Regions from separate parts of the Streptomyces sp. NPDC056479 genome, predicted to be linked through region 1. Evidence: riboswitches for the same ligand, from Rfam matches in the RefSeq annotation. Region 1 holds a riboswitch; the other holds the start of a gene.

Region 1 (5,742 bases):
GCCCGGCAGTACGCGCGCCACCGAGGGGGGCGCCCGGCAGCGCGGGCCGTGGCGCAGTACGAGGCCTACGCCACCTCGCTGGCGTTCCTCCGGCACCGAGGCCGCCGCGGCCGGGCCGGCGCGGACTACGTCGTACGGGAACAGGAGTTGCTGCACGAGCTCTGGGCGCGGCGGGAGTTCGCACGGCCGGCGCTGGAGCACGCGGTCGCCGCGCAGACATGGACGGGGCACGGGCACGGGTACGGGTACGGATACGCCGGTCCCGGGCCCGTCCACCGGCAGCCGTACGGCCAGGTGAACGGGCCCGGGTACGCACCTGAGAACGGGCCCGAGTACGGGCCGACGGTGCCGTACCCCCTCTACAACCCGTACCGGTCGTAGAGACCGAGGAAGAGCGGCGGACTCAGGCCGACGCCTCCGTCAGCCTCTCCAGCTCCTCCTCCGTCAGCCTCAGCTCCGCCACCCCCAGCAGCGCCGGAAGCTGCTCCACCGTCCGGGCCGACGCGAGGGGCGTCGCGACCGTCGGCCGGTTCGCGAGCCAGGCCAGGGCCACCGTCGCCACCGGCACCTCGTGGGACAGGGCCACCTCGTCCAGGGCGGCCAGCACCCGTCGGCCCCGCTCCGTCTCCGCGTGCCGGCCGGCACCCTGGGCGCGGGCGCTGTCCACCGTCGTACCGGCGCGGTATTTGCCCGTGAGGAAACCGGACGCGAGGGCGTAGTACGGGACCGCCGCCAGACCCTCCCGCTCGGCGAGGTTCTGCAGGGCGCCCTCGTAGGTGTCGCGGGAGACCAGGTTGTAGTGCGGCTGGAGGGCGACATACCGGGCGAGGCCCTCGCGGTCGGAGAAGGCGAGGGAGGCGGCCAGGCGCTCGGCGGAGATGTTGGACGCGGCGATGTGCCGTACCTTGCCCGCCTTCACCAGCTCGTCCAGGGCGCCGATGATCTCCTCGACCGGCACTTCCGGCTTGTCGTAGTGGGTGTAGTAGAGGTCGATGTGATCGGTGCCCAGGCGGCGCAGGGAGGCGTCGGCGGCCGCCTTGATGTTGGCCGCCGTCAGACCCCGGAAATCGGGGTGCTGGCTGACCTTGGTGGCGATCACGAGATCGTCCCGGTTGCCGCGTGCCGTCAGCCAGTTGCCGATGACCGTCTCGGACTCGCCGCCCGCGTTTCCCTCGGCCCACGCCGAGTAGACGTCGGCTGTGTCGATGAAGTTGCCACCCGCCGCCGTGTACGCGTCGAGGACGGCGAAGGACTGGGTCTGGTCGGCGGTCCAGCCGAAGACGTTGCCGCCGAGGCAGAGCGGGTGGACCTCGAGGTCGGAGGAGCCGAGCTTGCGAAGAGAAGTCATGCTCAACGTCAACTGCCGTGCCGGAGCAGCTCATTCCAGGACGGCGACAAAGTCCCGGAAAACCTGCGGGCACACTGAAAACCGGCAGCCCTGACGTCGGGGGGACGCCGTCAGGACCGCCGGGGATCAGAAATGGATACCCGCTGAAGGGTGTCTCAGGGCGTCAGGCCCTTGCCCTGCAGCCACGCCATCGGGTCGATGCCGCTCGAGCTTCCGCCGGGGTGCACCTCGAGGTGCAGATGGGCGCCGGTCACATTGCCCGTGGCGCCCACGCGGCCGATGACGTCGCCCGTGTTGACCTTCTGGCCCACGCTGACGCTGATCGAGGACTGGTGCGCGAACCAGAGCTCGGTGCCGTCGTCGAGGGTGATCTCCGTCTTGTAGCCGTACGAGCCGTCCCAGCCGGCGAAGGTGACCGTGCCGGAGTGGATCGCCTTGATCAGCGTGCCGGTGGGGGCGGCGAAGTCGAGACCGGTGTGGTAACCGGAGGACCAGTAGGCGCCGGCCTGTCCGAAGGTCGAGGTGATGGTGTACGAGGAGGTCGGCAGCGTGTACTGCTTGGCCAGCTCGGCGAGACGCTCGGCCTCCGCCTTCTTGCGGGCCTCCTCCTCGGCTGCGGCCTTCGCGGCGGCGGCCTTGGCCTTGGCCTCCTTCTCCGCCTTGGCGGCCGCCGCGGCGGCCTCCTTCTGGGCGGCGGCGACGGCAGCGGCGGCGGCCTTGCTGTCGATCTGGTCCTGCTGGAGCTCGGCCTGCGCGATGATCCGGCTGCGCAGCGCCTCGCCGGCGTCGGAGCCGTCCTGCGCGGTCTCCTCGGTGGCCTCGCCCATGGTGCTGAGCGCGGTGGCCGTGTCCTCGGCGGGCTCGGAGGAGTCGTCGGAGATGAGGGGCAGGTCCGGCATCGTGATGGCGACCGGCGGCTTGCCGCTGTTGGCGCTGGCCATGCCGCCCGCGCCGACGGCGGCTATGACGCCGACGCCGAGAACCGTGGAGCTGCGGGCGAGTCCCCCGCCGCGCTGCTTGGAGACGCGATGCCTGCCACGAACGGGACGAATGGACTCCGCGGTGGGGTTCCACTCCTCGAACGGGCCCTCGTCGGTGCGGTAGCTGTCGTAGCCGAAAGTCTCGGTGGTGCGCTGGCTCGGCACGAACGGGGCTTGCGGAGCAGGCCGGTTTGACGCCACGTGGGCGTACTCCTTTCCTTCCTTCTCGCCTACCGGGTTAGCTGACGGGTTCGGAGCAGGAAGGTCTCCTACGCGCGTATACCAACCGTGCTTCCACGGCGGAATCCGTGCGATTCACCCCAGGGTGGTGGTTCCCCGGCTCCCTTGCGGGACTCGGCGCGTGCGCACGGAGCCGACTCTTGTGACGGCTGGGACGACCGCGCTGCGTTATCGAACGTTAATAGACGCGGGGTGCGGATTCCAAGCTGTTCCACTTGATCATTAACGATTCTCGCCTGGACTTACAGGTCATGAGCGGTCCAAATCGGGCGAGTTGGCCAAGGCTCAGGGGCCACACAGGTATTGACGGTATGTCAGTTGTTATGCGGAGGGCGGTCATCCGATCACCCCTGGTGACAACGATCAAGGCCGGCGTACGGCCATGAGGGCCAGGTCGTCCGCCATCCCGCCCCCGGAGTGCCGGCGGGCCTCCGCCGCGAGCACGCCGAGCAGCGCGGCCGGCTCGCGCTGGGCGTTGGCGCGCCCCGCGAGCCCTGTCTCGGGGTCGTAGAACCGTCCGCTCGCGTCCCGCGCCTCGGACAGGCCGTCGGTGTACAGCAGCAGGGTGGCCCCGCCCGGGAAGTCGGCCTCGTCGGCCCGGTCGGGCCAGGCCCCGAGCTCGGCCATGCCCAGCGGCAACGCGGGTTCGGTGGCGGGCAGGGGGCGCACCGTGCCGTCGGCGTACAGCAGCAGAGGTGACGGATGCCCGCGGTTGACCAGCCGCACGATCCCGTTGCCGTGCGGCAGCTCGGCGAGTACGGCGGTGGTGAACCCCTCGCGGGTCTCGACCCTGTCGCGCCGGGTGCGCTCACGCGCCAGCGCCCGCTCCAGTCGCTGCGCGACCGCCTCCAGCGTGACCTCCTGCTCGGCGGCCTCCCGGAAGGCCCCGATCACCACGGCTACGGCCCCGACCGCCCCCATCCCCTTGCCGCGCACGTCCCCCACGACGACCCGCAGACCGTGCGGACTGTCCTGGACGGCGTACAGATCACCGCCGATGGAGGCGCCCTGCTGCGCCGCCTCGTAGCGCGCCGCGATCTCGAACCCGCCGATCCGCTCGGCGGGTTCGGGCAGTACGGCGCGCTGGGCGGCCTCGGCGATCTCGCGGACGGAGGCGAGGCGCTCGTCGCTGCGGCGGACGAGGAGGTTGATGAGGACGGCGAGCACACAGACGACCACGGTGGTGACCAGCTCGGTGATCACCTCCGCCTTGGGCAGGCCGCCGCGCAGGACGCGGAGCACCAGCAGCACGGTGATGGCCACGACGCCGGTGACCACCGTGCCGCGCTGCGAGTAGAGCGGGGCGGCGACCAGGGGCGCGGCGGTGAAGAAGGGGGCGCCGGTGAAGTCGGAGGGGGTGATGTAGTCGTACACGGCACCGGCCGCGATCAGCAGGCCGGGGAGCAGCCGGACGAACCGGCGTGCGTATGAGATCCGCCGCTGCTCCACCTCACCAGGGTTGCCGAAGCGGGGGCGGGGAGCGAGCGCTGGGAGCCGACCGGGGAAAACACTCAGGGCCGGAACTGAATCAGTTCCGGCCCTGAGCCTTCAGTAGCGGGGACAGGATTTGAACCTGCGACCTCTGGGTTATGAGCCCAGCGAGCTACCGAGCTGCTCCACCCCGCGTCGTTGACTCAATAGTACGCCATCCGCGGGACCCAAAGCACACACCTTTCCCTTCAGAGCTGGTCCAGGCACTCCCAGCCCGTGCGGCACCTGAGGAAAAGGCCCTTCAAGAACCCCTGCAAGGACCCCTTCAACGACCCTTCAAGGACCGAAACCCGGCCTCACCCCAGCAGGTGCGCATTCGGCGCCGTCGCCCGCTCCTCGTACTCCGCCAGCACCACCACGTCCACGCCCTCCGCCGCCAGCACCCCGCTCCCGTCGGCCCCCACGACAAACGTGTCCGGCTCCCGCCAAGCCGTCACCACCCTGCGCACCCCCGCCTCAAGAATCAGCCGCGCACACGGCACAGGCCGTGACGAACGCCGCGTGCAGGGCTCCAGGCTGCTGTACACCGTCGCCGACGCCAGCCTCAGATCCCCCGCCGGGATCTTCGCCAGCGCCGCCTCCTCCGCATGCACCACGGGATCGCCGCCCTCCCTGGAGTACCCGCGCGCCAACTCCGTCCCGTCGTCCGCCACCACCACCGCCCCGACGCTGAACGCCGTCTCCGAGGGCGGGCACTGCGCCGCCAGCTCGCACGCCAGGCCCAGCCAGTGCCGATCCGCAGCGCAGGGAAGGGCACCGGCACCGGGCGCCGTCGGTTCGTAACGCATCAGCACCACGTCCTCGATCCGCCGCGTCTCCACCAGTCGCAGCCGTCCACCCTGATACCCGCCCGGCCCGAAGAGCCGCGGGGCCCGCGCATCCCCCACGAACAGCGGCGCCAGCACCAGCTGCAGCTCGTCCGCCAGCCCCTGCCGGATCAGCTGGGTGTGGATCGTGCCGCCGCCCTCGACCATCAGCCGCTCGACGCCGCGCACCGCACGCAGATGCGCCAGCAGCCCCCGCCAGTCCAGCTCCTCGCCCAGCGCGACGACGTCCGCCTCGACCGGCGCCCGCCGCAGCCGCTCCGCGCCCTTGTCCGTCGTATAGACGATCTTGTCGCCGCCCGTGTGCCAGAAGTTCGCCGCCGGGTCCAGCTCGCCCGACGCGCTGACCGTGACCTTCAACGGATACTCCGGCTTCCCCGCCGCCACCCGCGCGGCCCGCCGCTCGGCCGAGTTCACCAGCAGCCGCGGGTTGTCCGCCCGGATCGTGCCGGCGCCGATCAGAATCGCGTCCACCGAGGCCCGGACCTCGTCGACCCGGTCGAAGTCGGCCGGGCCGGACAGCAGCAGGCGGTCGGGAGTCGTGTCGTCGAGGTAGCCGTCCAGGGAGACGGCGGCGGACAGCAGGACGTAGGGGTACGACGGCATGGGCGCCTTCTCCGACTCGACGGTCTGGGTCTTGGTTCAACTTTGAAACAAACCTACACTGGAGGTATGACGACTCGCTGGCTCACCCCGGAGGAGCAGCGCGCCTGGCGCGCGTACATCGCCGCCGCCGCGCTCGTGGAGGATGCGCTGGACCGGCAGCTCCAGCAGGAGGCCGGCATGCCCCACCTGTATTACTCCATCCTCGCCACTCTCTCCGAAACCCCGGAGCGCCGACTGCGCATGACCGACCTCG
Region 2 (5,742 bases), on a different contig from region 1:
GGTGAAGCGGGTGCCGAGGACTGTTGTCGCGGCGATGGCGGTCAGGGCGGCGGGGGTGGCCGCCTCCTTGAGCCACCCCGGGCGGTCCCAGAGGAGCCGGGCGGTGAAGTCGCCGGCGAGGGCGAGCCAGGCTGCGCAGGCCAGGGCCAGGGCGATGCGGGAGAGGGTTTCGTAGCCGGTCTGGTGGAGGGCCACCGAGATGATGCCGGTGGCCATGACGGCGGCGCCGGCGGTGGGGGGTCGCTGCGACCACCAGGTGTGGAGGGGGGAGGTGGGGGTGGTGCTGGCGGGCATGGGGCGATGCTATGGAGCGGGGTGGGGGTTGGGGGTGGGGCGCGCGGGGGGTTGGGTGTGCGTTGATGCCTGCGGCGGCCCGCTTCGGCGAGTGGGGGTGCGCCTGGCGCCTGCGGGTGCGCTCTGGGTCGGGGCCGTGCCGGGGGGTGTCCGTCCTCGGTCCGGCGGTTGCTGGGCGTCAGGAGGTGCTGTTTCTTGACGCCTGCCGCTGCGGGCGGACACCCCCCGGCACAGCCCCTTGCCGCCGTACGCGGGTGCGGGTGCGTTTCGGTGCGACTGACGAAGCACGCGCGCGTGGCCTTATGAGTGGCCCGCGCGCGCGTGGTGGGGAGAGGGGCCGGGTCAGGCGGGGCGGACCACGCTGTGGATCGACGACTCTCCGTCGTAGTAGATCGACTCCTCGCGGACGTAGGCGCCGGGCTTCGGGGCGTGGATCATCATGCCGTTGCCTATGTAGACGCCCACGTGGGTGACGTCGTCGTAGAAGAAGATCAGGTCGCCGGGCTGGGCGCTGGAGAGGGGGACCGTGGTGCCGGCGTTGACCTGGTCGTAGGTGACGCGGGGGATGTCCACGCCGGCGGCCTTCCAGGCGGCCTGGGTGAGGCCGGAGCAGTCGTAGGAGTCGGGGCCGGTGGCGCCCCAGACGTACGGCTTGCCGATCTGGGAGCGGGCGAAGGCCAAGGTCTTCTCGGCCTTGGTGGCGTAGGAGCTGTCCGAGGAGGACGAGTCCGAGGTGCCCGAGTCGGCCGGGGGCTGCTCGGTGTTCTCCTGCTGCTGTTGTTGCTCGGCTTCCTGGCGCTGGCGCTCGGCCTCCGCCTGCTGGCGGGCCAGCTCGGCCGCCTTGCGCGCGGCCTCCTCCTGCTTGCGCTTCTCGATCGCGGCGAGGCGGGCCTTCTCCTCCGCCGTCAGCTTCGAGAGGAGTTCGCGTGCGTCGGAGAGCTTCTGCTGGACGGTGGTCTTCGCGTTCTGGAGGTCGCTCTGCGACTCGGTGAGCGTCTCGAGGCTCTCAGTGGCCTCCTTGCGCTTCTCCATCGTCGCCGACTGCTGCGTGACGTACTCGTCGACCGACTCCTTCTGACGGTCCGTCATGCGGCCCATCAGCTGGCTCTGGTCGAAGTAGTCCTGCGGGGTGTCCGCGAGGAGGAAGGTCGCCGTGTCGGGGGCCGAGGCGCCGGTGCGGTACTGCGCGGCGGCGGAGCGGCCGAGTTCCTCGCGTGCCTCGTTGAGCTTCTGGGTGCGCTGGGCGACGTCGTCGAGGAGGGTGTCGACGCGCTTGCGCTGTTTCGCGGTCTTCTCCTTGGCCGCGTTGTACTTCTCGGTCGCCGACTCCGCCTGGCGGTAGAGGTCGTCGACCTTCTTCTCGACCTCTTCGAGGCTGGGCTTGTCGTCCGTCGAGGGGCTCGCGTTGGCCGTCTGGGACAGCAGGGCGACGGAGGTGAGGGCCGCCGTGGCGAGGGCGGGGGTCCGTATGCCTGCTACGCGCGTACCAGCGGGACGCGACTTGCGGTGCGACGCCAAGGGAGGCGACTCCTTCCATGCTCCGCCTACCGAGTTAGCTGTCGGGTTCGGGCGGGTGGTTCGGAAGGGTTGCCCTACGGCCGCTCCCGGATGGGAAGTCGGGCCGATTCACCCCAAGTTCGGTGGGTCCCCGGCTCCGCGCGCCGTGAGACGCGCCGGACTCGGCGGAGGCCGTGCGGCCCGGCGTCGTTCGCCGGTGGGGGTCGTACGGCCTGTCCGGCACGGTAGCCAACTCGTGTGGCGCCTGTGAAGGTTGATGTTCGATATGCCCGATACATTTTCGTGACCTTGAGTCAGGGCGGGACTGAAGGTGCTTGATTCGGGGAGTGTGTGACTGTTTGTGCGCTTCTCCGAGGAGTGGGCTGGTTAGTGGCTTTTGTCGGGTTAATCGGCCGTTCTGTCTGGGTGATCGCAGGTTGTGAGGGGCTGGTCGCGGGGGGTGAGAGGGCTCTCGGGTGGGTGGGAACGGAAGATCGTCGGGAATCGGAACGTGTGATGTTCTCGGGGCGGCGGCGGGCTGTCAGTGGGGCGGCCTAGACTCGGAGAGCGATGAGCAGCCTCTTTGACGACAGCTTCCTGGCGGACCTCCAGGCCCCACGGGCCCACGAGGAAGAGCCGCCACCACCGCCCGAGGGCGATCACGCTCCGGAGCCGGTTCCGGACGATCTGTTCGGTGGGAAGTTCGACGTGCCACCGGACCGGGACGCCTACTACCGCGACGGCGCCCCGCGCCCGGCCATCGACGCCGCGGCACTGCTGGAGGGGCTGAACGAGAACCAGCGCGCCGCCGTCGTCCACTCCGGCACCCCGCTGCTCATCGTGGCCGGGGCCGGCTCCGGCAAGACGCGTGTGCTCACCCATCGCATCGCCCATCTGCTGGCCGAGCGGAGCGTGCATCCGGGGCAGATCCTCGCGATCACCTTCACCAACAAGGCCGCCGGCGAGATGAAGGAGCGCGTCGAGCAGCTCGTCGGCCCGCGTGCGAACGCGATGTGGGTGATGACCTTCCACAGTGCGTGCGTGCGCATCCTGCGCAGGGAGAGCAAGAAGCTCGGGTTCACGTCCTCGTTCTCGATCTACGACGCCGCCGACAGCAAGCGGCTGATGGCGCTCGTGAGCCGTGATCTGGACCTCGATCCCAAGCGGTACCCGCCCAAGTCCTTCAGCGCCAAGATCAGCAACCTGAAGAACGAGCTGATCGACGAGGAGGACTTCGCCGCCCAGGCGACGGACGGCTTCGAGAAGACCCTCGCTCAGGCCTATGCGATGTACCAGTCGCGGTTGCGGGAGGCCAACGCCCTCGACTTCGACGACCTGATCATGACGACGGTCAATCTGCTGCGTGCCTTCCCGGATGTCGCCGAGCACTATCGCCGGCGGTTCCGCCATGTGCTGGTGGACGAGTACCAGGACACCAACCACGCGCAGTACGCGCTGGTGCGCGAGCTCGTCGGGACCAGCGAGCACCCCGTCGACGTGCCGCCCGGCGAGGACGACCTCGCGCCCGCCGAGCTGTGCGTGGTGGGTGACGCAGACCAGTCCATCTATGCGTTCCGGGGCGCCACCATCCGCAACATCCTCCAGTTCGAGGAGGACTACCCGGATGCGACGACGATCCTGCTGGAGCAGAACTACCGCTCCACGCAGACGATCCTGACCGCCGCCAACGCGGTCATCGAGCGCAACGAGTCCCGTCGCCCGAAGAACCTGTGGACCAACGCGGGCGCGGGCGCGCGCATCACCGGCTATGTCGCGGACACCGAGCACGACGAGGCGCAGTTCGTCGCCGAGGAGATAGACCGACTGACGGACGCGGGCGACGCGAAGGCCGGCGATGTCGCCGTCTTCTACCGTACGAACGCCCAGTCCCGTGTCTTCGAGGAAGTCTTCATCCGCGTCGGGCTGCCCTACAAGGTCGTCGGCGGTGTGCGCTTCTACGAGCGCAAGGAGGTCCGGGACGTCCTCGCCTACCTGCGGGTGCTGGCCAACCCCGAGGACTCCGTACCGCTGCGGCGGATCCTGAACGTGCCCAAGCGCGGCATCGGTGAGCGCGCCGAGGCGATGATCGACGCCCTTTCGCAGCGGGAGAAGATCAGCTTCCCACAGGCGCTGAAGCGTGTCGACGAGGCGTACGGGATGGCCGCGCGGTCGACCAACGCCGTCAAGCGGTTCAACACGCTGATGGAGGAGCTCCGTACGATCGTCGAGTCCGGCGCGGGGCCGGCGACCGTCCTGGAGGCGGTCCTGGAACGGACCGGCTATCTCGCCGAGTTGCAGGCGTCCACCGATCCCCAGGACGAGACCCGCATCGAGAACCTTCAGGAACTCGCGGCCGTCGCCCTGGAATTCGAGCAGGAGTCGGGCGAGGGCGAGGCCTCCGCCGGACTGGCGGCATTCCTGGAGCGGGTCGCGCTCGTCGCCGACTCCGACCAGATTCCGGACGAGCAGGAGGACGGCTCGGGCGTCATCACCCTGATGACCCTGCACACCGCCAAGGGCCTTGAGTTCCCGGTCGTCTTCCTCACCGGCATGGAGGACGGCGTCTTCCCGCACATGCGCGCCCTCGGCCAGACCAAGGAGCTGGAGGAGGAGCGGCGGCTCGCCTACGTCGGCATCACGCGCGCGCGTGAGCGGCTCTATCTGACGCGCTCGTCGATGCGGAGCGCGTGGGGGCAGCCGTCGTACAACCCGCCGTCCCGCTTCCTGGAGGAGATCCCGGCACAGCACGTGGACTGGAAGCGCACCGGGGCGACCGCGCCGGTCTCCTCCGGTCCCGTGTCCGGGGTCGCCGCGTCGCTGTCCTCGTCCCGCTCGCGTTCCTCGGCCTCGGGCGCCTCCGGCTTCGCCACGCGCCGTACCTCGGAGAAGCCGGTCGTCCAGCTGGCGGTCGGTGACCGCGTCACACACGACCAGTTCGGGCTCGGCACGGTGATGGCCGTGAAGGGCACGGGTGCGAACGCCGAGGCGACGATCGACTTCGGGGACAAGCCCAAGCGGTTGCTGCTGCGATACGCGCCCGTGGAGAAGCTCTAGCACCGCCGGCGAAGCTCCGGCACCGACAAGTGCGCCCCCGCTGAAGGGCGGGGGCGTGGAGCGGGCCGTGGCGTCGCTTACGTCGGGTCGACCCCGTGGCTGCGCAGCCAGGACAGCGGGTCTATCGCCGAGCCGCCGCCGGGGCGGACCTCGAAGTGCAGGTGCGGGCCGGTCGAGTTGCCGGAGTTGCCGGAGTACGCGATCGGGTCGCCGGCCTTGACGGTCGTACCGGAGGCGACGCGGTAGGTGGAGAGGTGGCAGTACCACGTCTCCGTGCCGTCCTTCGCTGTCACGATCATCATGTTGCCGTAGGCGCTGTTCCACTGCGTGCGGACGGTGCCGTCGGTCGCGGCCGTCACCGTCGTGCCGTAGGAGACCGGGAAGTCGATGCCGGTGTGCACGGACATCCAGTTGATGCCGGACTGGCCGAAGTAGGCGCTGAGGCCGTGCTGTGCGACCGGGACCGCGAACTTCGGGCGCAGTCGCTCCTTGCGGGCGGCCTCCTCGGCGGCCTTCCGCTTCTCGGCCGCCTGCTGGGCCTTGAGGTCGATGCGCTCCTGGGTGCGGCTGGCCCGGTCGGCGAAGTCGTCGGCGCCGGCGGAGAGGCTCTCCAACTGGGTGTCCAGCTTGTTGTTCGCCGTGGACGGCCTCACGGCCTCGCCCTCCGAGGCCAGCGTGGACGCGTCCTTGTCGTCGGTCAGCGTGCCGACGGAGGCGGCGGCGATGCCCGCGACGCCCATCACGCACGCCGAGGGCACGGCGACCGTCAGCAGTGCGGAGCGCTTGGGGGGCGTACGGCGACGGGAGCGCGCCCCGCTGCGGGAGGCGGCGCGCGGGGAGGGGACCGGAGCGGACTCCTCCTGGTCGTCGAGGAGCGGGGCCACGGCGGGGAGTTCG

Evidence for each region. A riboswitch is a leader RNA that binds a small molecule or an ion and turns the genes downstream of it on or off. The one in region 1 is predicted to bind cyclic di-AMP.
Region 2: another riboswitch for cyclic di-AMP. It lies ahead of ACFQ6S_RS41555 (NlpC/P60 family protein); the one in region 1 lies ahead of ACFQ6S_RS20305 (M23 family metallopeptidase).

What each region holds. Positions count from the first base shown of each region.
Region 1 covers NZ_JBHTRZ010000005.1:22,214-27,955, forward strand. Annotated here, with positions in the region: gene ACFQ6S_RS20295 (PrsW family intramembrane metalloprotease) at 1-381, shown strand, start outside; gene ACFQ6S_RS20300 (aldo/keto reductase) at 404-1,348, opposite strand; gene ACFQ6S_RS20305 (M23 family metallopeptidase) at 1,504-2,529, opposite strand; cyclic di-AMP (ydaO/yuaA leader) riboswitch at 2,541-2,698, opposite strand; gene ACFQ6S_RS20310 (PP2C family protein-serine/threonine phosphatase) at 2,932-4,017, opposite strand; tRNA gene ACFQ6S_RS20315 (tRNA-Met) at 4,121-4,194, opposite strand; gene ACFQ6S_RS20320 (dihydrofolate reductase family protein) at 4,356-5,489, opposite strand; gene ACFQ6S_RS20325 (MarR family winged helix-turn-helix transcriptional regulator) at 5,556-5,742, shown strand, end outside.
Region 2 covers NZ_JBHTRZ010000014.1:158,888-164,629, reverse strand. Annotated here, with positions in the region: gene ACFQ6S_RS41560 (tellurite resistance/C4-dicarboxylate transporter family protein) at 1-294, opposite strand, end outside; gene ACFQ6S_RS41555 (NlpC/P60 family protein) at 637-1,812, opposite strand; cyclic di-AMP (ydaO/yuaA leader) riboswitch at 1,821-1,989, opposite strand; gene pcrA (DNA helicase PcrA) at 2,362-4,845, shown strand; gene ACFQ6S_RS41545 (M23 family metallopeptidase) at 4,923-5,742, opposite strand, start outside.